Regions from separate parts of the Stappia sp. TSB10GB4 genome, predicted to be linked through region 2. Evidence: predicted binding sites of a transcription regulator. Region 2 holds the regulator's gene; each other region holds the start of a gene.
What was found. The regulator PhoB, encoded in region 2, activates phosphate uptake and scavenging genes when phosphate is short. The targets are predictions, from matches to a motif close to TGTCATNNANCTGTCAT.
Positions count from the first base shown of each region.

Region 1 (7,647 bases), on a different contig from region 2:
GCGGCGACACGGGTGAAGACGGCGATCTCGGCCGCCGGCATGCCGGTCACCTCGGGCGTCAGCGCGACCCACTCGCCGCTGCCGTCGTCGGCGAAGCGGGCGACGAAGAGCGTGCCCTCGTCGAGCAGGGTCGAGGTGTCGCCGCCCGGCGTATAGACGCCGGCGGACACGAACTTGTAGAGGAACTCGCCGCGCTCATCGTCGCCCATATAGACGACGACGCGGCCATCGCGGGTGAGAACCGTCGCCGCGTTCTCGTGCTTGAAGCGGCCGAGCGCGGTGCGCTTGACCGGCACGGAGGTCGGGTCGGACGGGTCGATCTCGACGACATAGCCGGCCCGGTGCGGCTCGTTCGGGTTCTTCGAGATGTCGAAGCGCGGGTCGAACTTCTCGTAGGAATAGACGCTCTTGGCGCCGATGCCGTAGCGCTTGAAGTGCTCGGGCAGGGCGACGGCCTCGTCGGTCGAGCCGAAATAGCCGTTGAAGTTCTCCTCGCAGGTCAGATAGGTGCCCCAGGGGGTGCGGCCCGAGCCGCAATTGTTGAAGGTGCCGAGCGAGGCGGTGCCGGTCGGATCGGCTTCGGTCTTCAACAGGTCGTGGCCGGCAGCGGGCCCCGACAGGCGCATCGGCGTGTTGTGGTCGATGCGCCGGTTGAGCGGGCTGTCGACGACGATGCGCCAGCCGTCCTCGCCTTCCGCCACTTCCATCACCGTGACGCCCTGCAGGTTCTGCAGCTTGCGCACGTCCTCAGCACTCGCCGGCGTGCCGCCGTCATTGTTCGGCAGGTTGAGCTTCGGGTTGACGTATTCGTGGTTGACCGCGATCACCTGGCGGCCGCCGATGGTGAAGAGTTCCATGCCGTCGGTGTTTTCGCCGAAGACACGGTCGGAGGTGGCGGCGTCGCCGCCGGTCGCATGGTCGAACTCCGCGGCGTCGGAAAACAGCGGGTCGCCCCAGCGCGCCAGCACCTGCCAGGTGTAGCCCTCCGGCACATGCACGGTGGCGTCGGTGGCGATCGGAATGGCGGTGAAGGCGAAGCGCGAGGCGGCGGCCTCGGCGGAGACGGACGACAGCAGGCCGGTCACGCCGGTGCCAAGGCCCATGGCGGCGGCGCCGGAGCCATAGACGAGGAGGCCGAGCAGGCCGCGGCGGGACAGCGCGCTGTCGACCACCTGGTCGAAGCCGGTCGTCTGCGGGGAGGGCCTGCGGGCCTCGTCGAATGCGTCGAAGGAGAAGCCTTCGAAATCAACGTCCTGTTCGGTCTTGCGATCCATGCTGGGACTCCTTTGCTGGCATTCTTTACTGGTGGGGGGCCATGCTGGCTGGAGGCAGGCGGCGTGTGGCGGCCTGTGCTGGACCATAGCGGCGCTGCAACTCATGTGTGTGACGACGGCCGTTCTCCCGGCTGTCGCTCTGGTGGGGTGTGGCAGCAAGGATGCGGGGATTTTTCAACATGCAGAACCTCTCTTTGTGCAGATGAGAGGATTTTTGCGTGAAGTTAACGTAATAATACTTTTAAATTTATGGCAGTAATGGTAGTATAATTTTGTTTCATGAATGAATTCTGATCTGCCTGCGCGGACAAAAAGCGGATTGCAAGCAAATGGCCATGATGGAGATGATGGAGCCCGAACCCGAGGCGGAGACCCTCACCCTGGGCTATGCGGAGATCGTCTATACGGGGGTCTCCCTCGCGGAGGTCGGGGACGCATATGCCGAGCAGGCCTCGCGGGAGATCGCCGAGAAGATCAATGACGCTCTTCACGCGGTCCTCGATGCGGGCCTCGGCTTCAGCATTTCGGGATACGATGTCGCCCTTGAAGGGCTGACCCTCGACTTCAGCGACGTGCGCGCGGGCAGCATCATCGCGCGGTTCAAGATGGTCGGAACGGTCCTCGTCACGTCCTACACTCTCATCGCCGGCTACCCCTCCTTCAAGGAGGCGGTGCCGATGATCGCGGAAGATGTCGGCAAGGCCATCCAGTATATCCTCGACCGCGACCCCGATCCCGACCGGCGGGCGCTGAACCCGGAGCATTTCACCCTCTATTTCCGCGATGAAGACGAATTGCTGCTGGAGATTTCCGAGAAAACGGAAAGCTGACGCGGTTTTCCGACGGCCGCAGGGGCTCTCCCCCTTAGCCCCTGTCCCGGCCCGCTCGATCCCTTCCGCCAAGCCCGTGTGACGGTGCCGCCAGGCGGACCGGGACGGGCTGTCAACGGCGTGTCACAGACCGCCCCTAACACGGGTTCCGCGTATCCGCGACCGATCGCGGTCAGGAGAGGGGAACCCATGACACTCCGTACACTTGCAGGCTTCGCAGCAGCCCTTCTCGCCTCCACGGCGATGGCCGGCGCCGAGCAGAATTTCAACCGCATCGCCACCTTCCCGGTGATCGCCAACATGGCGCCGGGCGAAGATCCGGCCCGCGAAACCTCGGCCGAGATCATTTCCGCCTCGGAAGACGGGATGACCCTGGTCTATAGCGACAGCCCGCTCGGCGTCGTCGGCCTGATCGACATCACCGACCCGCGCGCGCCCAAGCCGCTCGGCAATATCGACGTGGGCGGCGAGCCGACCACCGCCGTCTTTGTCGGCAACATGGTTTTCGCGGGCGTCAACACGTCCGAAAGCTATGCCAACCCGTCGGGCAAGCTGGTCACCATCGACCCGGCCAGCAAGACGATCGTTGCCGAATGCGACCTCGGCGGCCAGCCCGATTCCGTCGCCAAGGCGCCGGACGGCAGCTTCCTGGCGGTGGCGATCGAGAACGAGCGCGACGAGGACCTGGGCGACGGCGGCCTGCCGCAGATGCCGGCCGGCTTCGTCGTCAAGCTGCCGGTCAGCGACGGCGCGGTGGACTGCGCGGCGCTGCAGGTGATCGACATGACCGGACTTGCCGAGATCGCTCCGGAAGATCCGGAGCCGGAATTCGTCGACATCAACGAGGCCGGCGAAATCGTCGTCACGCTGCAGGAAAACAACCACATCGTCATCATCGGCGCGGACGGCACGGTGGTGTCGCATTTTTCGGCCGGCGAGGTGACGCTGGAGGGCGTCGACACCCGCCGCAACGGCGCGCTGGAGTTCAGCGGCAGCAAGGGCCCGATCCCGCGCGAGCCGGACGCGGTGAAGTGGCTCGACGGCGACCATGTCGCCTTCGCCAACGAGGGCGACTGGAAGGGCGGCACGCGCGGCTGGTCGATCTTCCGCCGCGATGGCACGCTGGTCTATGACGCCGGCACGTCGTTCGAACATGCGCTGGTCGAGATCGGCCACTATCCCGAGCACCGCAGCCATTCCAAGGGCGTGGAGCCGGAAGGCATGGAGACCGGTACGTTCGGCGGCATTCCGATGGTCTTCGTCGCCTCCGAGCGCGGCTCGGTGATCGGCGTCTATGACGTGTCGACCCTGTCGGAGCCGCGCCTGCACCAGTTGCTGCCCTCCGGCATCAGCCCCGAGGGCGTGGTCGCCATCCCCTCGCGCAACCTGATCGCCACGGCGAACGAGTTCGACGCGCGCGAGGACGGCGGCGCCGGCAGCCATGTGATGATCTACGAATGGCAGGACGCGCCGGCCGCCTATCCGATGCTGACCTCGGCCGGGGCCGACAGCCTGATCGGCTGGGGTGCCCTGTCCGGCCTGGTGGCGGATGCGGAAAAGCCCGGCATTCTCTACGCCGTGTCCGACAGCGTCTACGGCATGCAGCCGGCCATCTACACGATCGACGCCAATCAGACGCCGGCGCGCATCACCGAAAAGCGGGTGGTGACCCGCTCCGGCCAGCCGGCGCAGAAGCTGGATCTGGAAGGCATTGCGCTGGCCGGCGACGGCGGCTTCTGGCTGGCCTCGGAAGGGCGCAGCGACCGCTTGGTGCCGCATGCGATCTATCGCACGGATGCCAAGGGCGAGATCCGCCAGGAGATCGCCCTGCCGCCGGAACTGCTCGCCCACGAGATCCGCTTCGGCTTCGAGGGGATCACCGTGCAAGGCGACGTGCTGTGGATGGCGGTGCAGCGCGAATGGAAGGACGATCCCAAGGGGATGGTCAAGCTGGTGGCCTATGACACCAAGGCCAAGACCTGGGGCGCGGTGCACTACCCGCTCGACGCGGCCGAGACCGGCTGGGTGGGCCTGTCCGAGATCACCCTGCATGGCGACCATGTCTATGTGCTGGAGCGCGACAACCAGATCGGCGCGGCGGCGACAATCAAGAAGCTCTACCGCGTGCCGGTGGCGGAGCTGCAGCCGGCGCCGCTCGGCGGCGACCTGCCGGTGGTGAGCAAGGAAGAGGTGCGCGACCTGCTTCCCGACCTCATGGTGCTGAACGGCTATGTGCAGGACAAGGTCGAGGGCTTCGCCATCGACGCGGCCGGCACCGCCTTCGTCGTCACCGACAATGACGGCCTGCAGGACGCCTCGGGCGAGACGCTGTTCTTCTCGATCGGCAAGATGTGATCGGCAGGACGTAACGACAGGATGCAACGACAGGCGGGCCGGGCAACACCGGCCCGCCGCTCGTTTCGGGCCTGAGAGGATCGGTTCGGGTCAGTCCGGACGGCGGAACACCATCATGGTGAAGAGGCCGAAGGGGGCGAGGCGCTCCTCGCGGACCAGTTCCATCGCGGTGTTGTCGAGCACCGTCTCGCGGCGGAACAGCGGATCCCAGCCAAGCGCCGAGGCGAAGCGGGCAAGGCCGCGCTCGATCAGTGCCAGCAGGCCTTTGTCGGCGGCGAAATGGTTGACGATGATCACCGTGCCGCCGGGCTTGACCACCCGCTCCAGCTCCTTGAGCACGGCGGAGGGATCGGGCACCACGGTCATCACATACATGACGGTGGCGATGTCGAAGCGGGCGGCGTCGAAATCCATCTCGGTCGCGTCCATCGCCCGCAAGGTGGCGACGTTCTTCAGCTTCTTGCGGCGCACGCGCTCGCGGGCGCGCTCCAGCATCGGCTTCGACAGGTCGATGCCGGTGACGGTCAGGTTCTCGCCGTAAAGCGGCAGGGACAGGCCCGTGCCGACGCCGACTTCCACCAGTTCGCCGCTCAGCCGGTTGGCCTCGCGGGCGGCGGCGCGCTGGCCGAACACCAGCGGCGCGGTGAACACCCAGTCATAGACCGGCGCCCAGCGGGCATAGGCGCTTTCCACCGACCCGGTGGAGGGGCCGGCGACGCGGGCAAGGCCGAGGCGCTTGGCGAGGCGGTCGGCGATCCGGCGCAGGCGGCTGACGGGCCAGAACTCGGCAGCCATTACAGCGGAACCACGGTGGCGGCTTCGGCGCGCGGGGCGCTGAGGCCTGAATTGACGGGAATGGTGCGCTCGATCCAGCCGCCGCCGAGAACACGGGCGCCGTCGCCGTCGTCGTCGAAGAAGACGCAGGCCTGGCCCGGCGCGACGCCGGTCTCGCCGTCGGCGAGATCGATCACCGCCTGGCCCTCGACGAGGCGCAGCACGGCCGGCTTGGGCGGGCGGGTGGAGCGGACCTTGGCGTGCAGCTCGATGCCGCCCGGCGGGATGTCGGAAAGGCGGCCGGGGCCGATCCAGTTGACCTCGCGCAGGACGATCTCGCGGGTGCCGAGCGCCTCGCGCGGGCCGACGACGACGCGGCGGCCCTCCGCCTCCAGACGCACGACATAGAGCGGCTCGCCGGTGGCGATGCCGATGCCGCGGCGCTGGCCGATCGTATAGTGGATGATGCCGTGATGGGTGCCGAGCACCCGGCCGTCGACATGGACGATGTCGCCCGGCTCGGCGGCGTTCGGCTTCAGCCGCTCGATGACATCGGCATAGCGGCCCTGCGGCACGAAGCAGATGTCCTGGCTGTCCTGCTTCTCGGCGACGGTGAGGCCGAATTCGCGGGCGAGCTCGCGGGTCTGCGGCTTGGTCAGCCCGCCGAGCGGAAAGCGCAGGAAGTCGAGCTGTTCCCGGGTGGTGGCGAAGAGGAAGTAGCTCTGGTCGCGGTCGAGATCGACCGGGCGGAACATCGCCCGGTGGCCGTCGAGGAGGCGGGAGCGGACATAATGGCCGGTCGCCAGCACGTCGGCGCCGAGCGTGCGGGCGGTCTCCAAAAGGTCGGAGAACTTGACCGTCTGGTTGCAGGCGACGCAGGGGATCGGCGTCTCGCCGGCGATGTAGCTCTCGGCGAAGCGCTCGATCACCTTCTCGCGGAAGCGGTCCTCGTAGTCGAGCACGTAATGCGGGATGCCGAGGCGCTCGGCGACGCGGCGGGCGTCCTGGATGTCCTGGCCGGCGCAGCAGGCACCGGCGCGGTGCACCGCCTCGCCGTGGTCGTAGAGCTGCAGCGTGACGCCGATGACGTCGTATCCCTCGCGCTTCATCAGCCCGGCGACGACGGAGGAATCGACGCCGCCGGACATGGCGACGACGACGCGGGTGTCCTCCGGTCGCTTGGGGATGTCGAGACTGTTGAGCATGAATGTCACCTTGCGGTCCTGTCGGATTGCGGGCCGGCGGCCGCTTGCGGCGGCTGTCGGGCTCTGCGCGGACGGTCGCTGGAGGACGCGCGTGAGGTCTTCTGTATCTGGCGGCCCGCTTCTGTTGCCCGCGACTATAGCGGATCGCCCGGCCCATGGGAAAGGGGACGCCGCAGCGCGCCAGGGCGGTTTTCGCCCGGTCCACCCGGCAAAGCTTGCCACACCCGGCAAACTTTACCCGGCATGTGAGGCGCAAAGAGCGGCTCGACAAGGGGGTGTTTACCGAAAAGGCGAGGATTTTCGCGATTTTTCCGATCTGGCCCGGCATTTGCTCTCCCCTCTTGCAAAAGATGGTGCGCGCCGGGGATCCGGTGTCCGCGCCGACGACTGGCGGAGAAACGCGTGATCCTCGCAGGGCAGTTCCCGACGACATCGACAGCCGGCACCACGGCCGCCCGCACCGGCCTTGCCGGCGGCGGCGTGCAGGGCGCGTCGGCCTTCGCGATGCTGCTGGGCTCTGCCGGGGGCGAGGGCGCCGGCCAGCAGGCGGGCGTTGCCGAGATCGCGGCCCGGCGGCTGCCGGCGGGCGTGGTGTCGGTTCCAGCCGGGCGGATGCCGGTTGCCGGCCTGCCCTTGCGGTTTGATGCTGCTGCTGCCGGCGAGGCGCGGCGCGATCTCGTCTCGGCGCTGATGGCCGGGCGCAACGAGGGGCGGGCCCAAGGGGGCGCCGAGATCCCGGGCGAAACCACGGGCGAAAACCTGGCCGGGAGCGGAGCCGATCCGGTTTCCACGAGCCTTGCCGCGAGCTTTGCCGAGACCGTGGCCGCGAGCCTGCCGGCCGCCTTCGCGGCGGGCGGCGAGGTGCGGACCGATGCGCCGGCGCGCGCCCAGGCAGAGGTCAATGTCGATGTCGATGCGGATGCCGATGTCAGCGAGGGCGATGCGGCTGGTCAGGAACGAGGCCGCGCCGGAATTCTCTCCGGGTTGATCGCCACGGCCGGCAAGGCGGCCGAAGTTCTGGCGACAACGCCGGCGGGACTGGGTGTTGCCGCAGCGGTGCTGGGTCCGGCGGCGCCGCTCGCCAGCGCGGCGGTGGCCGCCCTTGGCGCGCGCCTGGCGGACGCGGCGGGCGATCTTGCGGCCCTGCCGCAGGCCGACGCCACTGACAGCGACGCACCCGAGGCCCCGCGCGGCGGAACGGCCGCCGCG
Region 1 is NZ_FYAV01000026.1:104,503-112,149, reverse strand. Features, by position in the region: gene TSB10GB4_RS03270 (PhoX family phosphatase) at 1-1,274, opposite strand, end outside; gene TSB10GB4_RS03265 (hypothetical protein) at 1,610-2,104, shown strand; gene TSB10GB4_RS03260 (esterase-like activity of phytase family protein) at 2,294-4,459, shown strand; gene TSB10GB4_RS03255 (class I SAM-dependent methyltransferase) at 4,550-5,254, opposite strand; gene mnmA (tRNA 2-thiouridine(34) synthase MnmA) at 5,254-6,438, opposite strand; gene TSB10GB4_RS03245 (flagellar hook-length control protein FliK) at 6,841-7,647, shown strand, end outside.
Region 1: the regulator PhoB is predicted to act here: its motif matches at 2,215-2,231, upstream of TSB10GB4_RS03260 (esterase-like activity of phytase family protein).

Region 2 (7,647 bases):
TGCACCCAGGAGGCCAGAACGTTGTTGCTGTCGCCGGTCCAGGCGACGCTGCGCCCGGCGATCTTGCCCTTCTTCTCCTCGAAGGTCAGCACGTCCGCCATGATCTGGCAGGGATGGGTGCGCTTGGTCAGGCCGTTGATCACCGGGACGGTGGCGTATTCGGCGAGTTCCGTCAGCGCATCATGGTCAAGGATGCGGATCATGATGGCGTCGACATAGCGCGACAGCACGCGCGCGGTGTCGGCGATAGTCTCGCCGCGGCCGAGCTGCATCTCTGCGCCGGTGAGCATCAACGTCTCGCCGCCAAGCTCGCGCATGCCGACATCGAAGGAGATGCGGGTGCGGGTCGAGGGCTGCTCGAACACCATGGCCAGCACGCGGCCGGCGAGCGGCCCGCCGCCGGACACACGCACGGGACCGCGCGCCTGCTTGATGCGGCGGCTGCCGTCGAGGATGAAGCGCAGCTCGCTGGCGTCGACGTCGGTGAGGTCGAGGAAGTGGCGCGGCTGGATGGTCATCACTCTGCCGCTCCCCGTTCGAGCCCGGCTTCCATGGCGCCGGCGGCCCGGTCGATGCGGGCCACGGCCTCCTCGATCTCCGCCTCGGTGATGGTCAGCGGCGGCATGATGCGCAGGACATTGTCGCCCGCGCCCACGGCCAGAACGCCGGCCTCGCGGAAATGCGACAGCAGCTCGGTATTGGTAACCCGGCACTTGAGGCCGAGCATGAGGCCCTTGCCACGGATCTCCTCGAAGATCGCCGGATGGCCGTCGACAACGGCAGCCAGCTTCTGCTTCAGCAGCAGGCCCTTCTTCTGCACGCTCTCAAGGAAGCCGTCGGCCAGCACCACGTCGAGCACCGCATTGCCCACGGCCATGGCCAGCGGATTGCCGCCATAGGTGGTGCCGTGGGTGCCCGGCTTCATGCCGGAGGCCGCTTCCTCGGTCGCAAGGCAGGCGCCGAGCGGGAACCCGCCGCCGATGCCCTTGGCAACCGCCATGATGTCCGGCGTGATGCCGGCCCATTCATGGGCAAAGAGCTTGCCGGTACGCCCGACGCCGGTCTGCACCTCGTCGAGGATCAGCAGGATGCCGTGCTCGTCGCACAGGCGGCGCATCTCGCGCAGGTACTCGGTCGGCACGGGACGTACGCCGCCCTCGCCCTGGATCGGTTCGATCAACAGGCCGGCGGTGGTGTCGCCGATGGCGGCGAGCAGCGCCTCATGGTCGCCGAACGGCACCTGGATGAAGCCCGGCGCCTTGGGGCCGAAGCCTTCCAGATACTTCTCCTGGCCGCCGGCGGCGATGGTCGCCAGCGTGCGGCCATGGAAGGCGCCCTCGAAGGTGATGATGTCGATCCGCTCCGGCTCGCCCTTCGCATAGAAGTAGCGCCGCGCCGTCTTGATCGCGCATTCCAGCGCCTCGGCGCCGGAATTGGTGCAGAACACGCGGTCGGCGAAGGTCGCCTGCGTCAGCTTGCGCGCGAACGTCTCCTGGCCCTCGATGGCATAGACGTTGGACACGTGCCAGAGCTTGTCGGCCTGGTCCTTCAATGCCTTGACGAGACCGGGATGGGAATGGCCGAGCGAGTTGACGGCAATGCCGGCGGCGCAATCGAGAAAGCGTCGGCCATCGGAAGTCTCCAGCCACACACCCTCGCCACGCACGAACTCCAGGTTCGCGCGGCTGTAGGTCTGATAGAGAGATGAGCCTTCCATGTCCTTCCTGCTCCCATTGACCGGTCCCATCGACCGGCGAGATGCCTTGGCGGGCGAACCCGCCCCGAGCCCCGCGCGATGCCTTGCGAACCGCTGCCCTCCCGCTGCCGCAAAGGGCTGCGAAGGATGCGGACGGCGCTCCCGAAAGCAATTATGCCGCCCACGAGAGGCGGCACGGCGAGGAAGCCCCGTTATACACCGCGCGGACGCGGAAAAGTCAACGGAATTGGCGGGCGGCATGCGCACCCGCAACGCGGCCGAAAGCGGCCTTTTCTGGGGAAAACCGGATCAATCCCCAGGTGAATCGCCCCCTCACCTTGAACCGGAAAGCCGGCATATTGTAGCTTCCCAGTCAAGAAATACGACATCTCGTGTATCCGACTCACAATAGCCTCAAAATCCGGCGATGAGCGGGGCGCCCCTTACGGTGTGCCGATAACCTTTTATTAACCAGATGTCGGGGCCCGATCCAACACGGAGTTGAGCGCATGTCCTGGACAAGCGAACGCGTCGACCTTCTCAAGAAGCTCTGGACCGATGGACTGAGCGCCAGCCAGATCGCAGCGGAGCTCGGCGGCGTCACCCGCAATGCGGTGATCGGCAAGGTGCATCGCCTCGGCCTGTCAGGCCGCGCCAAGGCGCCGGCGGCCGCCCAGAAGGCGCGCAGCAAGCCGGCCCGGAGCGGCGCCGAGGAGGCGGCCGCGTCGGCGGCGCAGCAGCAGGGCGGCGGCGCCCCGTCCGCACCGCAGACCATCGGCGCCACCGCGCTGAAGATCGAGGCCGCGCCGGTGGCCGCCCCCGCGCCGGAAGCCAAGCCCGTCGCCGAACTGGTGCCGATCGCCAAGCGGGCAACGATCCTGACGCTGACCGAGCGGACCTGCAAATGGCCGATCGGCGACCCCACCAAGGAAGACTTCTACTTCTGCGGCCACCCGTCGAACCCGGGCGTGCCCTACTGCCCCTATCACTGCCGCATCGCCTATCAGCCGGCGAGCGATCGCCGCCGCGACCGCAACGTCGCCAACGGCTGAGGCAGCGTCCCCCTCCAGGGGGCGGCTCTGACGAGAAAGGCCCGCCAGCGGTTTCCGCGGCGGGCCTTTTCGCGTCTGCATCGGTGGAGCGTCCGCGACGGGGATCGCCGGAGCGCCGTGCCAGGCACTCCGGCTCCTTCCATATCGGTGGCCCGCCTCAGGAGGCGACGGCGAACTGGTCGTTGAAGGCGTAGCCGGCACCACGCACGGTGCGGATCGGGTCCTGCACCTTGCCGCGATTGATCGCCTTGCGCAGGCGGCCGACATGGACGTCGACCGTCCGCTCGTCGACATAGACATCGTGGCCCCAGACCCCGTCGAGCAGTTGTTCGCGCGAGAAGACGCGGCCGGGCGAGGTCATCAGGAATTCAAGCAGTCGGAACTCGGTCGGGCCGAGATGAACCTCGCGGCCGGAGCGGCGCACCCGGTGGGTCTCGCGGTCGAGTTCCAGATCACCGGCGCGCAGCAGCGAGGACACGACCTCGGGCTTTGCCCGGCGCAGCATGGCGCGCACCCGCGCCATCAGCTCGGGGATCGAGAACGGCTTGACCACATAGTCGTCGGCGCCGGTGGCAAGGCCCCGGATGCGCTCCTGCTCCTCGCCGCGGGCGGTGAGCATGATCACCGGCAGGCGCTCGGTCTCGGCGCGCGAGCGCAGACGGCGGCACAGTTCGATGCCGGACAGGCCCGGCAACATCCAGTCGAGAAGCAGCAGGTCCGGCTGGCTTTCGCGCAGCAGCAGGTCGGCCTCGTCGCCGCGCATGCAGGTCTCGACCGTGTAGCCCTCGGCCTCGAGATTGTAGCGCAGCATCATGATGAGAGGCTCTTCGTCCTCCACTATCAGGACCTTCGGCATGATGTTTACCCTTGTCCTATCGACCCGGCCGGAAGGCCTTGGTGCGGCTTTTCACTCGCACCGCCTTGCCGGCTTTCGTTGTCAGCAGCAGCGGGCGATCCGATCGCCCGCGCAAGTCTCGACCGCAGCCGCGTCAGGGCACGATGTCGGTTTCGACGCCGGTCTCGTCGACCTTCTGGCGCTCGTCGGTCGGCAGAACGCCAGTCGACATGTAGATGACGTTCTCGGCGATGTTGGTGGCGTGATCGCCGATCCGCTCGATGTTCTTGGCGCAGAACAGCAGATGGGCGCAGACCGAAATCTGGCGCGGATCCTCCATCATATAGGTGAGGAGTTCGCGGAAGATCGAGGTGTAGAGCGCGTCGACCTCGTCGTCACGGTCGCGCACCGCGGCCGCCGCCTCGCTGTCGCGGCTGGCATAGGCATCCAGCACGTCCTTCAACTGCGCCTGGGCCAGTTCGGTCATGTGCTCGACGCCGAGGGCGAACTTCTTGGAATCGAAGGTCCCCTCGATGGCGATGACGCGCTTGGCGATGTTCTTGGCAAGATCGCCAACGCGCTCCAGGTCGTTGGAGATGCGCATCGCCGAGATGACGTCGCGCAGGTCGCTGGCCACCGGCTGGCGGCGGGCGATGATCAGGATCGCCTGCTCCTCGATCTCGAACTGCAGGACGTCGACCCGCTTGTCCTGGCCGATGACCCGGCGGGCGAGGTCCTTGTCCATGCGCACCAGCGCCGACACGGCATCGCTCAGCATGACCTCGGCAAGGCCACCCATCTCCGACACCCGGCCGGCGATCTCCTTCAGTTCCTCGTCGAAGGAGGATACGGTATGTTCACTCATGTCTCGTCTCCATCCGGGGGCGGCGGTCGCCCCTTCCGGCGGGGTGCGCCGCAAAGGACGCAACCTCCCGCCCGTTCTCGACCAGATCCAGATTAGCCGAAGCGGCCGGTGATGTAGTCCTGGGTGCGCTTGTCCCTGGGATTTGTGAAGATGTCCTTCGTCGCCCCTTCCTCGACGAGATTGCCGAGGTGAAAGAAGGCCGTGCGCTGCGACACGCGGGCGGCCTGCTGCATGGAGTGGGTGACGATGACGATCGTGTAGTTCTCGCGCAACTCGTCGATCAGTTCCTCCACCTTGGCGGTGGCAATGGGATCGAGCGCCGAACAGGGCTCGTCCATCAGGATGACCTCGGGACTGACCGCGATGGCGCGGGCGATGCACAGACGCTGCTGCTGGCCGCCGGACAGGCCGGTGCCCGGCTCGTCGAGGCGGTCCTTGACCTCGTTCCACAGGCCGGCCTTTTGCAGGCTTGACGCAACGATCTCCTCCAGCGCCGCCTTGTTGCGCGCAAGTCCGTGGATGCGCGGCCCATAGGCGATGTTGTCGAAGATCGACTTGGGGAACGGATTCGGCTTCTGGAACACCATGCCGACCTTGGCGCGCAACTGCACCGGATCGACCTTGGGGTCATAGATGTTCTCGCCGTCGATCAGGATCTGCCCCTCGACGCGGCAAATGTCGATCGTGTCGTTCATCCGGTTGAGACAGCGCAGGAAGGTCGACTTGCCGCAGCCCGATGGGCCGATGAAGGCGGTAACGGTCTTTTCCTCGATGCGGATGCTGACATCCTTGATGGCGTGGGTATCGCCATAGAAGACCTGGACCTTCTCTGCTTCGATCTTGGCGTCATTCATGGCGGCGACTTTCTCGGGATTGGTCATTTGGTTCATGGCTTGGAGAGCCCCCTTACCAGCGGCGCTCGAAACGACGGCGCAGGATGATCGCGACGATGTTCATGGTCATCAGAAAGAACAGAAGGACGATAATTCCGCCCCATGCCCGCTCGTAGAAGGCCGGGTCCGCGCGTTTGGCCCACTCGTAGATCTGCGCCGGCATTGCCGAATTGGGATCCAGGAAGCCGGAGGCGATACCACTCGGATAGTTGGAGGCGATGAACCCGACCATGCCAATGAGCAGCAGCGGCGCGGTTTCGCCCAGTGCCTGGGCAAGGCCGATGATCGTGCCGGTCAAGATGCCGGGCATCGCCAGCGGCAGGACGTGGTGAAACACCGACTGCATCTTCGAGGCGCCGACGCCGAGTGCCGCATCGCGGATCGACGGCGGCACCGCTTTCAGCGAAGCGCGGGTCGAGATGATGATGGTCGGCAGGGTCATCAACGTCAGCACCAGGCCGCCGACGATAGGAGCGGACTGCGGCAGATGGGCAAACTGGATGAAGGCCGCAAGGCCGAGAATGCCGAAGACGATGGATGGCACCGCCGCCAGGTTGGAAATGTTGACTTCGATCAGGTCGGTCAAGCGGTTCTTGGGAGCGAACTCCTCAAGGTAGATCGACGCGGCCACGCCGATCGGCAGCGACAGGAACAGCACCACCAGCATCATGTAGAGCGAGCCGAGCATGGACACACCGATGCCCGCCTGCTCCGGCCGGGAGTCGGAAGCATCGGACCCAGTGATGAAGTCCACGTTGAAGCGCTTCTCAACGATGCCCTTGGTCTGCATTTCATCGACCAAGTCGAGATGGGCAGCGTCGAGGTTCCGGTCGTTGACCAGCGCCTCACGGGTGACGCGGCCCTTCAGGTAACCGTCGACGCGGGACGAGGCCAGCAGATCGAATGTTACTGTCTGGCCGATCCTGCCAGGATTGGCGAGGACGAAGCTGCGGATCTGGGCGGCGGCGCCGGACGAAAGCATCTTGCGCAGATCGGCAGGGCGCATGTCGGTGGCGATGCCCGCCCGATCGAGTTCGGCGACGAGCGCCGTATCGATCATCGCGTTGTACCCGGACGTCTTGACGACCGAGGCCTCGGCCTTTTCCACCGCCTCGCGGTCCAGCGTCACCGGAACGGAGATGAAGGTCTGATTGAACGCGGTCAGGCCGTTGCTGAAGATCGCGTAGAGCAGCGCCACAAGGAAGAACAGGCCGATCAGAATGGCAAGGACGCCATAGACCTTAAACCGGCTCTCGGCTGCATTGCGGCGGCGGGTCAGGGCATCCGTCTTGAGCAGCGAGGTTTTCCGGCGGACAGCCTGCCCGGTCTCCTTGCCCGCGGGATAGGTCGTGGCCGTCTCGGTCATTCGTACTGCTCCCGGTATTTGCGCACGATGTAGAGCGCGAAGATGTTCAGCCCCAGCGTGACCACGAAGAGGGTCATGCCGAGCGAGAAGGCGACCAGCGCCTCGGGCGAGGCGAAGTCGGCGTCGCCGGTGAGCTGGCTGACGATCTTGGCGGTGACGGTGGTCATCGCCTCGAAGGGATTGAGGCTGAGCTTGGCAGCGGCGCCGGCGCCGAGCACCACGATCATGGTCTCGCCGATCGCCCGCGAGGCCGCCAGCAGGATGGCACCGACGATACCCGGCAGGGCCGCTGGCAGAATGACCTGCTTGACCGTCTCCGAATGGGTGGCGCCGAGGCCGAGAGAGCCATCGCGCAGGGCCTGCGGTACGGCGTTGATGATGTCATCCGACAACGAACTGACGAAGGGAATGAGCATGATGCCCATGACCAGTCCGGCGGTGATGACCGCCGTGCCGCCGGCCATCCAGTTGACACCGAACAGACCGCCGTTGCCGAACAAGCTGACCAGCAGCGGGCCGACGGTGAGAAGTGCGAACAGACCGTAGACGATGGTCGGAATGCCGGCGAGCACTTCGAGCATCGGCTTGGCCACCGAGCGCACCGCCGGGCTGGCATATTCGGACAGATAGACCGCGGCGAACAGGCCGATCGGCACCGACACTATCAGCGCGATCAGCGAGATGTAGAGGGTCGCCCAGAGCAGCGGCACGATGCCGAGCTGAGAGCCCCCGCCAAAGCTCGGACTCCACGTCAGGCCGAAGAAGAAGTCGGCCGCCGGATAGAGGCGGAAAAACTCGAAGGTGTTGAACACCAGCGACAACGCGATGCCGAGCGTCGTCAGGATCGCGATGGAGGCGGCGGCAATGAGAATCCAACGCACCACCCGCTCCACCGAGTTGCGGGCCCGGAAGTCCTTGCCGGAGCGGCTCCACGCGAAGG
Region 2 is NZ_FYAV01000032.1:46,516-54,162, forward strand. Features, by position in the region: gene argF (ornithine carbamoyltransferase) at 1-518, opposite strand, end outside; gene TSB10GB4_RS05660 (aspartate aminotransferase family protein) at 518-1,717, opposite strand; gene TSB10GB4_RS05665 (GcrA family cell cycle regulator) at 2,206-2,748, shown strand; gene phoB (phosphate regulon transcriptional regulator PhoB) at 2,906-3,604, opposite strand; gene phoU (phosphate signaling complex protein PhoU) at 3,738-4,448, opposite strand; gene pstB (phosphate ABC transporter ATP-binding protein PstB) at 4,541-5,338, opposite strand; gene pstA (phosphate ABC transporter permease PstA) at 5,355-6,707, opposite strand; gene pstC (phosphate ABC transporter permease subunit PstC) at 6,704-7,647, opposite strand, start outside.

Region 3 (7,647 bases), on a different contig from region 2:
GCGGCTCGATCGCGCGGGTGTTCTTCATCACCGCCGCCTCCTTCGGCGCGCTGAGCCTTTACGGCTACACCACGAAGAAGGACCTGTCCGGCTGGGGCTCGTTCCTGTTCATGGGCCTGATCGGCATCATCATCGCCTCGCTGGTCAACATCTTCCTGGCCTCCTCGGCGCTGCAGTTCGCCGTGTCGGTGATCGGCGTGCTGGTCTTCGCGGGCCTCACCGCCTACGACACCCAGCAGATCAAGGAAATGTACTACGCGGGCGACGGCTCCGAGGTTGCCAAGAAGAAGTCGATCATGGGTGCCCTGCGCCTGTATCTGGACTTCATCAACCTGTTCCTGATGCTGCTGCAACTGTTCGGCAACCGCGAATAATCGCGCATCCTCAGGCACAAGCGGACATCGACGGGCGCGGCGAAAGCCGCGCCCGTTTCGTTTGCGAGGGCGTCGGCAACGACTTTTGCCCAGTGCCGAGCGAGTGCCGGACGGGTGCCGGGCGGGTGCCGGGCGGGGAGCGGACAGGGAGCGGGCGAAAGCCGGTGGCGGTTTGCAGAGCGTCCGCCGCCGCCGCCACTGCGTCCATTTCTTCGGCTTCCTCGCGGAATCCTTCGCCTTTTCGCGCCGAACCGGATTGACGCGGCGCGGCGCGGCGGGGTTATCTGCGGTCATTCATCTTCCCCCCAGTTCAGGTCGAACGGATCCAATGTCGAGCGTTACCAGAAGACTTGCCGGCGCCCGCCGGGCCGCCATCTCCCGCCTGCCGCTGTTCTCCCTTGCCCTGTGCCTCGCCGTCCCGGCCGCGCAGGCCGACGAGTACGACGCCCAGTGGGGCCTGATCATGACCGGCGCGCGCATCGCCCATGAGCGCGGCTATATCGGCCGCGGCGTCAATGTCGGCGTCGTCGATTCCGGCATCATCTCCGGCCATCCGGATCTCGAAGGCAATCTCAGCGGCCTGTCGATCAACGGCTACACCCTGGCGCCGACGACCACGGACGGCGAAGGCCATGGCACCCATGTCGCCGGCACCATCGCCGCGCTCGCCAATGGCGAGGGCATGATGGGCGTCGCGCCGGGCGCGCGGGTCACCTCGCTGCAGATCGCCAGGGACGACGGCAGCATCGACGCCGCGCTGCTCGACAGCGCCGTCGCCGCCGTCATCGGCTACGGCCTCGACAACGGCATCGAGTTCTTCAACAACTCGTGGGGCAGCGACGGGATGATGCCGGCCGACGGACCCGCCCTCGAGGGCGTACGGTCGCATTTCGAGAACGACAATCCGCTGATGCTCGCCGCCTTCCGCCGCGCCGCCGCCGAAGGCGCGGTGATGGTCTTCGCCAACGGCAATGACGGCCTGCCCGGCGCGGCCTATGAGCCGGCCCTGCCCCACCTCTTCCCCGAGCTGCGGGCGAACTGGCTGGCGGTCGCCGCCGTCGGCCGCGACGGCACTCTCGCCGATTACTCCAACCGCTGCGGCGTCGCCATGGCCTGGTGCCTGTCCGCGCCCGGCGGCGGCGACGACCAGGATGCCGACGGCATCTACTCGACCTCCAACACTGGCGGCTATGTCCGCTTGTCCGGCACCTCGATGGCGGCGCCCCATGTCACCGGCGCGCTGGCGATCGCCCGCGAGATGTTCCCCAACGCCTCCGCCTCCGACCTGGCGCAACTGGTCCTGGCGACCGCCCGCGACGTCGGCGAAGCCGGCATCGACGCCGAATACGGCTGGGGTCTGCTCGACCTTGACAACCTGACCTCGACCCGCGACGGCGCCACCGCCTCGGTCTTCACCCAGTCGCAGATGGCGCAGGCCGCGACCATGTCGCAGATCGCCGGCACCATCGCCGACCTTGCCGCTGCGCATGGCTCCGGCAAGGCGACCCCGGGCACGGTCAGCGTCTCCACCCATGGCGGCGCGCCGACGGCCGATGCCGGCTACCGGCTGTGGGGCTCCATGCTCGGCAGCTACTCCAGCATCTCCTCCCACGGCGCCACCCCCGGCAGCATCAGCCGCACCGGCGGCATGCTCTCCGGTATCGACGTCACCCTCGGCAATGGCATCGGCGGCGGTTTCGGTGTCGGCTTCACCTCCGGCAACAGCCAGGGCGGCGGCAACACCGCCCGCGCCAATGCGCTGCATGCGGTCGCCTATGGCAGCTATTCGGCCGGCGGCTTCTTCGCCGACGCGGCCGGCGGCCTCAGCCGCTTCGACTCGCGCCGCACCCGCAACTCGATCGCCGGCGCCGGCGGTGCCGTGCCCTTCACCGGCTCCAGCAAGTCGGTCGATATCGGCGCCTGGTCGAATGCCCGCATCGGCATGACCTTCGCGACCGTCGGCACCACCATCCAGCCCTACCTGCAGACCCGCCTCGTGCATCAGTGGCTGGGCGCGTCGAACGAGACCGGGGCCGGCGTCTTCGCCCTCTCGGCACCGTCGGCGAACCGCAGCCAGTTCGATGCCGGCGCCGGTCTGCGCGTTGCCGCGCCCGCCCTGCCGCTCGGTGCGGCGGCGACGCTGACGCCGGTGGTCGATGTCGCCTATGCCCGCGCCCTCGGCTCGCTCGGCGACACCCGCACCGCCACCATGCTCGGCGCGCCGGTCACCGCCACCGGCACCCGTGTCGGCCGCGACATCGCCCGTCTGTCGGCCGGCCTGCAGGTCGACGCGATGGAGGGCCGCCTGTCCGGCGCCCTCACCTACTCGGGCGAGTACCGGGCCCGCGCCCGCTCGCACGCTTTGGCCGCGCGCATGGGCTACAAATTCTGACGAGCCCCTGCGGGGCTCCCGGTTCCGTGCCTGCATTCCCGCGGCACTGCCTTGCGGAGGTCGGCCTGCCCGACCTCCGCTTTTTGCCTCAAAGGGGGGTCGGCTCGCCCGGCCTCCGCTTTTTGCCTCAAAGGGGGGTCGGCCTGCCCGGCCTCCGCTTTTTGCTGATCGATTGGGGTCGGCTCGCCCGGCCTCCGCTTTTGCGCCGGGCGGCGAGCAGCCCCTGCCTTGCGGCCTCACACCAGGCTGAGGTGACGCTTCTTCTCGAAGACCTTGAGCACCTGGGCGAGATCGCCGCCGCGTTTCAAGATCACCCCGCCGGTGCCGACCACCGCATAGGCGCCCTGGCGCCGGGCGTTGCGCGGCACTTTCTCGATGCGGAACAGCGGCATTTCGGAGCTGCGGCGAAACACGGAAAACACCGCCCGGTCCTTCAGATGGTCGATGGCATAGTCGCGCCACTCGCCGGAGGCCACCCGGTGGCCATAGACCCGCAGGATCAGGTCGAGCTCCCGGCGGTGAAAGGTGACCAGCGCCGGGGGGCTGGCCGTCCCTTGCGCAGGGGCGAAGCCGGAGATTGCCTCCAGGTCCGCCCCGAACCGGGATGCCTCTTCTTCGAACTCGCTCATCGCGCCTCCCGCCTGGCTCGGGGTCCCGTCATCGATCCGTCATGATGAGCCCCTGCTTCCGCCTTTGGCAAGTCCCGGGCAGCGAGGGCCGGGCGCCGCGCTTCGCCCGCTGGCGCCCCGGCCAGACCGCCCCTCCGGCAAGCCCTTGGAAAAAATCACTATTTCAGGCGGCTCCGGCGCGGCCCCAGGAGTTTTTACCCCCCCTGTCGATTTCATAGTTTCGCCCCATTGCAGCCCATACGGCGCCATCTTGGCCGGCGAAATTGGCATCGTTGCATGAGGGACTGACGACAAGGCTTCGGTACGCAACAGCCCCCCAGCCCCCCGGGGTTTTGTCTCAGGCGTTCCCCGGCCCGCAAGGGCCGAACTGCAACCGGAAGGGCCGGCTCAGCGCCGGCCCTTTTCCGTTTCTCCCCACGGCTCTTCCGCATTTTCCAGCTCTCCCGCCCCGCCGGGCGCGGCGCTGCGCGCAACGGCTTTTGTCGGCCGGCGAAGGGCGCTATCATGTCTCCATGAGTATCGGTCTGACAGCCCTGCGCCCAGCGCGCCACGACGATGCCGAAGCGCTCGCCCTCATCCATGAGGATGCCTGGCGGGCGACCTATCGCGGCATCATCGACGGGCTCGAACTGGAGCGGATGATTTCCCGGCGCGGGCCGAAATGGTGGCGCACCGCCCTGTCGCGCGGCGTCCAGATCCAGATTCTCCAGGTCGCCGGCGTGCCGGCCGGCTATGCCACCTGGGGCCGCAGCCGGATGCGCGAACTGCCCTTCGAGGGCGAGATCTACGAGCTCTATATCCGCCCGGACCACCAGGGCCTCGGCTTCGGCAGCGAGTTGTTCACCGCCACCCGCGCCGCGCTGACCCGCGCCCGCCTCGATGGCCTCGCCATCCGCGTGCTCAAGGACAACGAGGAGGCGGTGCGCTTCTACCAGCGCCGGGGCGGCCAGATCCTGATGACCAATCGCGAGCGCATCGCCCAGACGACGCTCGACCTGACGGTCTTCGGCTGGTTCGCCGAAGACCGGTTCTGAGGCATCCGGCTCCCGGCGGACCGGCCGCGCCGTATCGTTCAGGCAGCCGCGCCGTAGTGCCCCGCCCTCTCGATCCATCCCTTTCGCTTGGCCTCGTTCGACCCCTGCACCGGCGCGAAAGTGCGGAAGCGGATGCCCTTGAAGCCGCAAAGCCCGAGGATCTGCGATTTCATCACCCGGTATCCCGGCACCCGCTCGATCAGGTAGAGATACCAGCGGGGCGAGTCCGCGGTCACCAGCACCTCCGCCGTCCGTCCCTGCAACAGCTTGTCCGGCAGCATCTGGCCGGACGTGTAGCGGAAGGCGAAGCCCGGCAGCAGCACCCGGTCGAGCAGCCCCTTGAGCTTGGCCGGCATCAATCCCCACCACATCGGATGGACGATGACCAGGTGCTCGCACCAGGCGATCTTGTCCTGCACCTCGGCGAGGCACGGCTCCAGCGGCTTGTCGGCGCCAAAGCCCGCCCCCATGTCGGGATCGAACGTCATGTCGGACAGGCGCAGCAGCGCCACATCGTGCCCGGCGCGGATGGCCCCTTCCGCATAGGCGGCGGCCAGCGCCCCGCACAGGCTGTCGGGGCCGGGATGTCCATCCAGGACCAGAATGCGTTTCGGCATTGTCTCTCTCCGGTTTCGCGTGTATCCATGCATAATTGACCGCGGTCATTTTTTGATGACTCATTTTTTGACCTCGGTCAATAAATAAATTCACGCGGCCCGCGCGGGCAGCGCCAAACCGCCTCGCAAGAGAGCCCCATCGAGAGAGAAGGACTGGAATGGTCGGACGCCCGCAGAAGCGCACCCGCGAGACCCGCGACAAGATCCTTGTCGCGGCGCGCGATCTCTTCGATGCGCAAGGCTACGAGGAGACCAGTGTCGATGCGGTGGCCGAGCGCGCCGGCGTTGCCAAGGCGACCGTCTTCGCGCATTTCAACGACAAGGCCAACCTGCTGATCGCGGTGCGCATCGGCAGCCTCGACGCGCTCGCCGAGGCGATGCGGGCGCAGATCGACCGGGGACCGACGGATGATCCGGCCGCCTTCCTCGCCGGCCTCCTGCATCCCTGGCTGGCGCTCTATCGCGCCGACCCGGAATTCGCCCGGCTCTATCTCGTCCAGTCGACGCTCAAGGACGCTCCCTGGACCCGCCAGTTTCTCGACGTCTGCTACCGGCTGGAGGAGGCCGTCGTCGAGGCGGCCAGTTTGCTGCAGGCCTCCGGCCGCCTTGCGGCCGGTGCCGAGCCCGTGCTTCTGGCCCAGGGGGTTCTGGCCTTTTTCTACCACATGATCGTCGGCTTCAGCATCGGCGCCATTCCGCAGGCCGAGGAGCAGGCCGCCCTTTTCGACCGGCTCGTCTCCCGCTGGGTCTCCACCGCACTGCCGCCGCCGGGCGCTTAGGCGCCGCCAGGCGAGCGCCTGCGCCCTCTTGACGCGCCCGGCCTTTCCTGAAAAGTTGCAAACGAAACTAATAACCGGTCGCGGCGACGTTCCCCCGGCCGGGAAACGGGAGGAAACAATGCGCTTCACGGTGAAATCCGCCGGGTTCGGCCTTGCCGCGCTCGCCTGCGGGCTCCTTGCCGGCCTTGCCGGTGCCCGCGCCGACACCACTCTGGTCATGTCGTCCTGGCTGCCGCCCAAGCACCCGCTGGTCGAGAACGCCATGAAGCCCTGGGCCGAGGAGGTCGAGAAGGCGACGGAGGGCCGGGTCAAGGTGCGCGTGCTGGCGAAGCCCCTGGGCGCCCCGCCGGCCCATTACGACATGGCCCGCGACGGCGTCGCCGACATCACCTACGGCCTGCATTCCTTCACCCAGGACGACCGGTTCCTGCGCTCGCGCATCGGCCAGTTCTCCTTCCTCGGCAACGACGCGGTCACCGTCTCCAGGGCCTATTGGAAGGTCTATGCCGGCACGCTGGATGCGGCCGGAGAGCACGAGGGCGTCAAGCTGCTCTCCGTCTTCGCCCACGGCCCCGGCATGGTCCACAACAACCAGCGCAAGATCGAAAAGCCGGAGGACTTCGCCGGCCTCAAGCTGCGCACGCCGGGCGGCTACATCGCCGACCTGATGCGGGACCTCGGCGTCGTCACCCAGTTCATGGGCCCGGGCGAGGTCTACGAGAAGCTGTCGCGCGGCGTCATCGACGGCGTCACCTTCCCGATGGAGGCGCTGAAGGCCTTCCGCCTCGCCGATCACCTCTCGCACACGCTGACGGTTCCCGGCGGCATCTACAACACCTCCTGGTTCCTGGTCATGAACCAGGCCAAGTGGGACGGGATCTCCGACGCCGACAAGGCCGCGATCGAGCAGCTCTCCGGCGCCGCCTTCGCCGAAAAGGCCGGCGCGGTGTGGGATGCGGCCGATGCCGGCGGCGCGGAACTGGTCGCGCAGACCAAGATCGAGGTGCACGAGGCGAACGCAGCGGTCGTCGCCGCCATTCGCGAGAAAGCGGCCAAGCACGAGGCCGCCTGGGCCGAGGCGGTCAAGGCGCAGGGCTTCGACGGCGCCGCCGCTCTGGCCGAGCTGCGCGCCGAGACCGGCGTCTCCTTCTGAGCCGGCAGGACGCAAGGGTTATGACGCCGACAGCGGACAAAGAGGGCCGGCCGCCGCGCCGGCCCTTCGCTCATGCCCTGGAGCTGCTGCTCTCCGCGGCCTCCGGCGCGCTGCTTCTCGCCCTCACCCTCGTCACCTGCATCGACGTGGTCGCCCGCTACTGGTTCAACGCGCCTCTCGCCGGCGCCTACGAGCTGACCGAGATCTTTCTCGCCTCGCTCGTCTTCCTGGCGCTGCCGGTGACGACGAGCCGCGGCGAGCATGTCGAGGTCGACCTGATGGACATGGTCGCGGGCGGGCGCATCACCCGCGCCGTCCAGCCGGTCGCCGGCCTGCTGGTGGCCCTGGTCCTTGCCGTCTTCTCCTGGCGGCTGGTCCTGCACGGACAGCGGCTCGCCCAGGATGGCGGGGTCAGCGATTCGCTGTCCCTGCCGCTGGCGCCGGTCGCCTTCCTTGCTGCCGCGGCCTGCGGGCTTGCCTGCCTTGCCGCCGTCTTGCGGGCGCTTCGCCCGCTCGTCTCCCGACGGGATCCGACATGACGGAATCGCTGATCGGCTTCGCCGTCCTGCTTGTCCTCATCTTCCTGAAGATGCCGGTGGCCTTCGCCATGGCGCTGGTCGGCATTGCCGGCTTTGCCTCAATGCGCGGTCTCGACGCCAGCCTTGCCAT
Region 3 is NZ_FYAV01000072.1:39,493-47,139, forward strand. Features, by position in the region: gene TSB10GB4_RS20805 (Bax inhibitor-1/YccA family protein) at 1-374, shown strand, start outside; gene TSB10GB4_RS20810 (S8 family serine peptidase) at 703-2,766, shown strand; gene TSB10GB4_RS20815 (DUF2794 domain-containing protein) at 3,003-3,395, opposite strand; gene TSB10GB4_RS20820 (GNAT family N-acetyltransferase) at 3,908-4,429, shown strand; gene TSB10GB4_RS20825 (NAD(P)H-dependent oxidoreductase) at 4,468-5,046, opposite strand; gene TSB10GB4_RS20830 (TetR/AcrR family transcriptional regulator) at 5,205-5,825, shown strand; gene TSB10GB4_RS20835 (TRAP transporter substrate-binding protein) at 5,944-6,978, shown strand; gene TSB10GB4_RS20840 (TRAP transporter small permease) at 6,999-7,517, shown strand; gene TSB10GB4_RS20845 (TRAP transporter large permease) at 7,514-7,647, shown strand, end outside.
Region 3: the regulator PhoB is predicted to act here: its motif matches at 3,422-3,438, upstream of TSB10GB4_RS20815 (DUF2794 domain-containing protein).

Region 4 (7,647 bases), on a different contig from region 2:
CATGGCGACCACCTGCTGGTGCGCTCACCCTGGGGCGACCACTCCGCGCCTGGCATTCTCTTCCTGTCGCATCTCGACACCGTTCACCCACGCGGCACCATCGACAAGGACCTGCCGATCCGCATCGAAGGCGACCGCTGTTACGGTCCCGGCATCTGCGACATGAAGGGCGGCGCCTATAACGGCCTTGCCGCCATGCGCAAGGTCGCGGCCGACATCAAGGCCGGGGCCACGCCCCCTGCCCTTGCGGTCAGCATCCTCTTCACCTCGGACGAGGAGGTCGGCAGCCCGACCTCGCGGCCGCTCATCGAGCGGCTCGGCGGTGCAGCCAAATACGCCCTCGTGACCGAGCCCGCCCGCAATGGCGGCCATGTGGTCACCGCCCGCAAGGGCGTCGGCCGTTTCACGCTGAAGGTGGAGGGCCGCCCCGCCCATGCCGGCGCCCGTCATTGGCAGGGCCGCAGCGCGGTGACCGAGCTTGCCCACCAGATCATCGCGCTGGAGGCGATGACCGACTATGACCGCGAGATCACCGTCAATGTCGGCGAGATCCGCGGCGGCAGCGGCACCAATGTCGTTCCGCAATTCGCGAGCGCCGAGATCGACCTGCGCGTACCGACGCTCACGGCGGCCGAGGAGATGGTCGCCCGCATTACCGGCCTTGCGCCGAAAACGCCGGACACCAGGCTGACGATCACCGGCGGCATGAATCGCCAGCCGTTCGAGCAATCGCCGGCCAGCAAGGCGCTGTTCGACCATGCGGCGGGACTGGCCGCCGAAATCGGCTTCGAGCTGATCGGCGAGACGACCGGCGGCGGCTCGGACGGGAATTTCATCGCCGACAAGGTGCCGACGCTCGACGGGCTCGGGCCCGACGGCGACGACGTCCACACCCTCAACGAGCACATCCTCATCCCCTCCTTGGGCGAGCGGATGCAGCTCATGGTCCGGCTGATCGAAACGCTGGAGTGAGGACGAAGACGGACGGCCGGCGCCAATCGAGCGCCGGCCGGACTTGTTGTCCAGGTCAATCGGGCAGCCGTTTCCCGTCGGCGCCGAAATAGTGCAGATGCTCGGACGTGCAGGACAGATGCACCCGCGCGCCGGCCGCCGGAACCTCGCGCCCGCCCTCGATGCGCACGATCATCCGCTCGCCGTCGTCGAGTTCCACATGGGCCAGTGTTTCCGCCCCGAGAGCCTCGGCGATCATCAGCTTGCCCGACAGCACCGCCTCGCCTGCCGAGCAGAAGGCAAGGTGCTCCGGCCGCACGCCAACCGTGTCGAGCTTTCCAGCCGCCCCGCCGGTCTCCGTCACCTTGCGCAGGAGGCCGCTTGCCGCAAGCCGCGCCGCCTGCAGGAAGTTCATCGGCGGCGAACCGATGAAGCCGCCGACAAAGACCGTCGCCGGCTTGTGATAGACGGCGAGCGGCGTGCCGACCTGCTCGGCATTGCCGCCGTTCATGACGATGATGCGGTCGGCCATGGTCATGGCCTCGACCTGATCGTGGGTGACATAGAGCGAGGTGACGCCGAGGCGGCGCTGCAGCGTCTTGATCTCCACGCGCATCTGCACGCGCAGCTTGGCATCGAGGTTCGACAGCGGCTCGTCGAACAGGAAGACCGATGGCTTGCGCACGATCGCCCGGCCCATGGCGACACGCTGGCGCTGGCCGCCGGAAAGCTGGCGCGGCTTGCGGTCGAGATAGGGCTCGAGTTCCAGCATCTTCGCCGCCTGCGCGACCCGTTCGGCGATTTCCGCCTTGGGAACGCCGGCGATCTTCAGGCCGTAGGCCATGTTGTCGAAGACGGACATATGCGGATAGAGCGCGTAGTTCTGGAACACCATGGCAATGTCGCGCTCGCGCGGTTCCAGATCGTTGACCACCCGGTCGCCGATGCGGATCTCGCCCGCGGTGATGGTCTCCAGCCCCGCCACCATCCGCAGCAAGGTGGACTTGCCGCAGCCCGACGGCCCGACGATGACGATCAACTCGCCATCGGCGATTTCCGCGTCGACCCCGTGGATGACCTCGGTGGGGCCGTAGGACTTGCGGACATTCGAAAAACCGATCTTCGCCATGGAACCTATTTCTCGCTTTCCACGAGCCCCTTTACGAAGAGCCCCTGCATGAAGATGACGACGGCGACGGGCGGCAGCATCGCGAGCAGCGTCGTCGCCATGATCACCGGCCAGTTGGCGATGTCGTCGCCGGACGGGAACATCTGCTTGATGCCCATCACGATGGTGTTCATCTCCGGCTTGGTGGTGATCAGCAGCGGCCAGAGATACTGGTTCCAGCCGTAGATGAAGAGGATCACGAACAGCGCGGCGATGTTGGTCCGCGACATCGGCAGCAGGATGTCGAGGAAGAAGCGCACCGGCCCGGCCCCGTCGACCCGCGCCGCCTCGATCAACTCGTCCGGAACGGTCAGGAAGAACTGGCGGAACAGGAAGGTCGCGGTCGCCGAGGCGACCAGCGGCAGGATCAGGCCGGTATAGGAATTGAGCATTCCGAACCCGGCGACGACCTCGTAGGTCGGCACGATGCGCACCTCGACGGGGAGCATCAGGGTCAGGAAGATCATCCAGAAGAACGCCATGCGGAACGGAAAGCGGAAATAGACGATCGCATAGGCGGAGATGATCGAGATCACGATCTTGCCGATGGTGATGCCGAGCGCCATCACGCTGGAATTGAACAGCATCAGCAGGACCGGCGAGTTGACGCCCCGCGTCAATGCGGCCGTGTAGTTCTCGATCAGATGCGGCCCGGGAATGAGCGGCATCGGCGGACGGGCGATTTCCGGCTGCGTCACCGTCGAGGCGACGAAGGCCATGTAGATCGGAAAGCAGATGATGGCGATGCCGATGATCAGCCCGAGATGGGTCAGCCAGATGCCGAGCCCGCGTTTTTCGACCATGCCGCTCATCAGTAATGCACCTTGCGTTCGATGTAGCGGAACTGGACCACCGTCAGCAGCCCGACCACGAAGAGAAGGATGACCGACTGGGCCGCCGACGAGCCGAGGTCCTGGCCGACGAAGCCGTCGGAAAACACCTTGTAGACGAGGATCGTCGTCGCCTGCTGCGGGCCGCCGCCGGTGATCGTATGGATGACGCCGAACGTCTCGAAGAAGGCATAGACGACGTTGACCACCAGCAGGAAGAACGTGGTCGGCGACAGCAGCGGGAAGACGATGGTCCAGAAGCGGCGGGCAAAGCTTGCCCCGTCGATGGCCGCCGCCTCGATCACGCTTTTCGGGATCGCCTGCAGGCCGGCCAGGAAGAACAGGAAATTGTAGCTGATCTGGCGCCAGGCGGACGCGACGACGACGAGGCCCATCGCCTCATCGCCGTTCAGCACATGGTTCCAGTTGTAGCCCATCGCCTTCAGATACCAGGCGACCAGGCCGACATTGGGATTGAACATGAACAGCCACAGCACGCCGGCGACCGCCGGGGCCACCGCATAGGGCCACACCAGCAGCGTCTTGTAGGCGCTTGAGCCCTTGATCACCCGGTCGGCCATCACCGCCAGCCAGAGCGCGGCGCCCATCGACACCACCGTAACCAGGGTCGAGAACACCACCGTGGTCTTGAACGAGGCGAGATAGTAGCGATCGCGCAGCAGGAACTCGAAATTGCCGAAGCCGACGAACTGCGAGGACAGGCCGAAGGGATCGGGGATATAGGCCGATTGGTAGATCGCCTGGCCCGCCGGCCAGAAGAAGAAGACGAGCGTCACCAGGATCTGCGGCGCGAGCAGCAGATAGGGCAGCACCCGGTTGTTGAAGACGACGTGTTTGTGCATGGCGCACGATCCCGGCTGGTCAGCCCGGCAGCCTCGCCGACGGGCGAAAACGGCCCGGCGGATCGCCGGACCGTTTCCCGTTTCTCGGGGTGGGCGCGGAAGCGGGCGCGCCGTGCTTCCGCGGCCGTTTCAGGAGATCAGCGGTTGGCCTGCTCGAAGCGGCGCAGCAACTGGTTGCCGCGTTCCACGGCCGTATCCAGCGCGTCCTTCGCCGACTTGTCGCCAGCCCACACCGCTTCCAGTTCCTCGTCGATGATGCCGCGGATCTGGTCGAAGCTGCCCAGCCGCAGGCCCTTCGAGTTGGCCGTCGGCGCCTTGCCGGTCATCTGGATGACGGCGATGTCCGTGCCCGGATTGGCCTCGTAGAAGCCGGACGCCTTGGTCGTGTCGAAGGCGGCATAGGTGATCGGCAGATAGCCGGTGTCCTGGTGCCACTTGGCCTGGATTTCGGCCGACGACAGGAAGTTCAGGAACTCGGCAACGCCGGCATATTCCTCGGCCTTGTGGCCGGCCATCACCCACAGCGAAGCGCCGCCGATGATCGTGTTGAGCGGCGCGGCCTCGACCGAAGCCCAGTACGGCAGCGGGCGGATCTCGAAGGCGAACTGCGCCTCGGCCTTCACGCCGGCATAGCCGGCCGAGGATTCGGTGAACAGCGCGCATTCGCCGGCGCGGAAGCGGGCACCGCTTTCGTTGCGACGACCGGCATAGATGAACTTGCCGTCCTTGGCCCACTGGCCCATCGCCTCGATATGGGCAACCTGAACGGGACCGTTGAAGGTCAGTTCGGTGTCGGTGCCGGCGAAACCGTTCTCCTTGGTGGCGAACGGAGCGTCATGATAGGCCGACAGGGTCTCCAGATGCACCCAGCTCTGCCAGGCGGTCGTCAGCGGGCAGGCCGCACCGGCAGCCTTCAGCGTGTCCAGCACCTCGCCGACCTTTTCCCAGGTGGTGAGGTCGACGTCCGGGGCGATCCCGGCCGCCTGCAGGGCGTCACTGTTGACGTAGAGAACCGGGGTCGAGGAGTTGTAGGGGAACGACAGCATCTCGCCGGCAGTGGTGGTGTAGTAGCCGGCGACGGAGGCGAGATAGGCGCTCTGGTCCATCGGCTTGCCGGCCTCGGCCATCAGCTCGTAGACCGGCTTGATGGCGCCCTTGGCGGCCATCATCGTGGCGGTGCCGACTTCGAAGACCTGAAGGATGTGCGGCTGCTCGCCGGCGCGGAAGGCGGCGATGCCGGCATTCAGCGCCTCGGAATAATTGCCCTTGTGCGAGGCGACGACGACATAGTCGCTCTGCGAGGCGTTGAACTTCTCGACTTGCTCGTTCAGCAGATCGGCGAGTCGGCCGGTAAAGGCATGCCACCACTGGATCTCGGTGGCAGCGAAGGACGCGGTGGTGCTGCCGGCAAGCATCGTTGCGGCGACCAGACCGGCCAGGGTCTTGCGATAAACCATGTTTTGCTCTCCCAAAGCTCGGGCAACCGGCCCGACATGCGGTTCTGGTCAACACGGCTTCCGGCATGGAAGGCGCGTTGAACGAAACTCTCCGCATTTCGTATTTGTTTCATATGAACGCCTTATGTCGCTCACATGAACATTAAGCGACACTTCCATGACGGACGCAAGAGCCCGTTTGCACGTATGGAATCGCCGATCCGCCCCGTTCCCCCAGCGCCTGCGGACAAGGCGGTCAAACTCCTGTCATGCGCGGGGTCAAGGCCGCTGTCAGGCCCTTTGCCGGCGGAACGAAGTCGGCTCGCCACGTCAACCGGACGGCGGCGTTTTCCCCGTTCCTTTCGTGGAAATCCTGCTGCCCGGGTTTTGCGCTTCCCCCCTCCTTCCGCCTCCGCTAGGAACAAGGGCTGAGAAGGGAAAACAGGCGTCATGAAGGCTACCGTTCCGGCGAACGACACCAGCGCCGCATCGATGCGCGTTGCCCCGCACAATGCGGAGGCCGAGCGCCAGCTTCTGGGCGCCATCATCGTCAACAACGAGACCTATTACCGTGTCTCCGACTTTCTCGAGCCGGACCACTTCTTCATCGCCCCGCACCGGGAGATCTACGAGAAGGCCGGCCAGCTTATCCGCGCCGGCAAGGTCGCCTCGCCGATCACGCTGAAGACCTTCTTCCCGCAGGACGCCCGCATCGCCGATATGTCGGCGGCGCAATACATCCTGCGGCTCGCCGCCGACGCCGCCTCCGTCATCAATGCGGAAGACTACGGCCGGGCGATCTACGACCTCGCCATCCGCCGGAACCTCATCCGCATCGGCGAGGACATGGTCAACATCGCCTTCGACGCGCCGATCGACATGCCGCCGGCAGCCCAGATCGACGATGCCGAGCGGCGCCTGTTCGAACTGGCGGAAAAGGGTCGCACGGATACCGGCTTCGTATCCTTCGGCGACGCGCTGACCGCCACCATCGAAATGGCGGCCGCCGCCTTCCAACGCGAGGGCGCGCTGTCGGGCATCGCCAGCGGGTTGCGCGATCTCGACGCGCTGATGGGCGGGCTCCAGCCCTCCGACCTCATCGTGCTCGCCGGCCGCCCGGCCATGGGCAAGACCTCGCTCGCCACCAACATCGCCTACAATGTCGCCGAGGCCTACATGGCCGAGGAACAGCCGGACGGCTCGATGAAGACCGTCAATGGCGGCGTCGTCGGCTTCTTCTCGCTGGAAATGTCGGCCGAGCAGCTCGCAACCCGTATCATTTCCGAGCAGACCGAAATTTCCTCCTCGAAGATCCGCCGCGGCGACATTTCCGAGCACGACTTCGAGAAGCTCGCCGCCGCCGCCCAGACCATGCAGCTCGTCCCGCTGCATGTGGACCAGACCGGCGGCATCTCCATCGCCCAGCTCGTGGCCCGTGCCCGCCGCCTCAAGCGCCAGCGCGGCCTCGACCTGCTGATCGTCGACTATATCCAGCTCCTCACCGGCTCGCAGAAGAACAGCGGCAACCGCGTCCAGGAGATCACCGAGATCACCACCGGGCTGAAGGCGCTGGCGAAGGAGCTGCATGTGCCGATCATCGCGCTCTCCCAGCTCTCCCGCCAAGTGGAATCGCGCGACGACAAGCGCCCCATCCTGTCGGATCTGCGCGAATCCGGCTCGATCGAGCAGGACGCCGACGTGGTGCTCTTCGTGTTCCGCGAGGAGTATTACCTGGGCAAGACGATGCCTGAGGAAGGCACCGAGGACTTCGTCAAGTGGGAGGAGAAGCTTGACAGGGTGCGCAACCGGGCCGAAGTGATCATTGCCAAGCAGCGTCACGGCCCGACCGGCACAGTGAACCTGCACTTCCAGGGCGAGTTCACCCGCTTCTCCGACCTCGCCGATCCGGACCGATTCCCCGAGCCGCATTGACGCGGCCAGAGCCTGGACCAGGGATGTGACCGAGACCCACTCCGGCGCCAGCGCCACAGATCCCGGCGACAACGGCCGCATCACCGTCGACCTCGCCGCGCTTGCCGCCAACTGGCGCCGGCTCGCCGGACAGCTCGACGAGGGCACGGCCTGTGGCGCCGCAGTCAAGGCCGACTGCTACGGCCTCGGCGATGCGCCTTGCCTGCAGGCGCTGTGGATCGCCGGCTGCCGCAGCTACTTCGTCGCAACGCCGCAGGAAGGCGCCACCGTGCGCCGCCACCTGCCCGACGCCGTGATCCATGTGCTCAACGGGCTCTATCCCGGCGCAGCAAGCTTCTACGCCGCCAACGGCCTGCGCCCCTGCCTCGGCTCTCCGGACGAGGTCGCCGAATGGCGGGCGGCAGGCGCGCCCGGCCCTGCCGCGCTCCATGTCGACACCGGCATCAGCCGTCTCGGACTGACGGCGG
Region 4 is NZ_FYAV01000021.1:9,522-17,168, reverse strand. Features, by position in the region: gene TSB10GB4_RS01220 (M20 family metallopeptidase) at 1-972, shown strand, start outside; gene TSB10GB4_RS01215 (sn-glycerol-3-phosphate import ATP-binding protein UgpC) at 1,028-2,080, opposite strand; gene ugpE (sn-glycerol-3-phosphate ABC transporter permease UgpE) at 2,086-2,922, opposite strand; gene ugpA (sn-glycerol-3-phosphate ABC transporter permease UgpA) at 2,931-3,812, opposite strand; gene ugpB (sn-glycerol-3-phosphate ABC transporter substrate-binding protein UgpB) at 3,950-5,269, opposite strand; gene TSB10GB4_RS01195 (replicative DNA helicase) at 5,699-7,180, shown strand; gene alr (alanine racemase) at 7,206-7,647, shown strand, end outside.
Region 4: the regulator PhoB is predicted to act here: its motif matches at 5,416-5,432, upstream of ugpB (sn-glycerol-3-phosphate ABC transporter substrate-binding protein UgpB).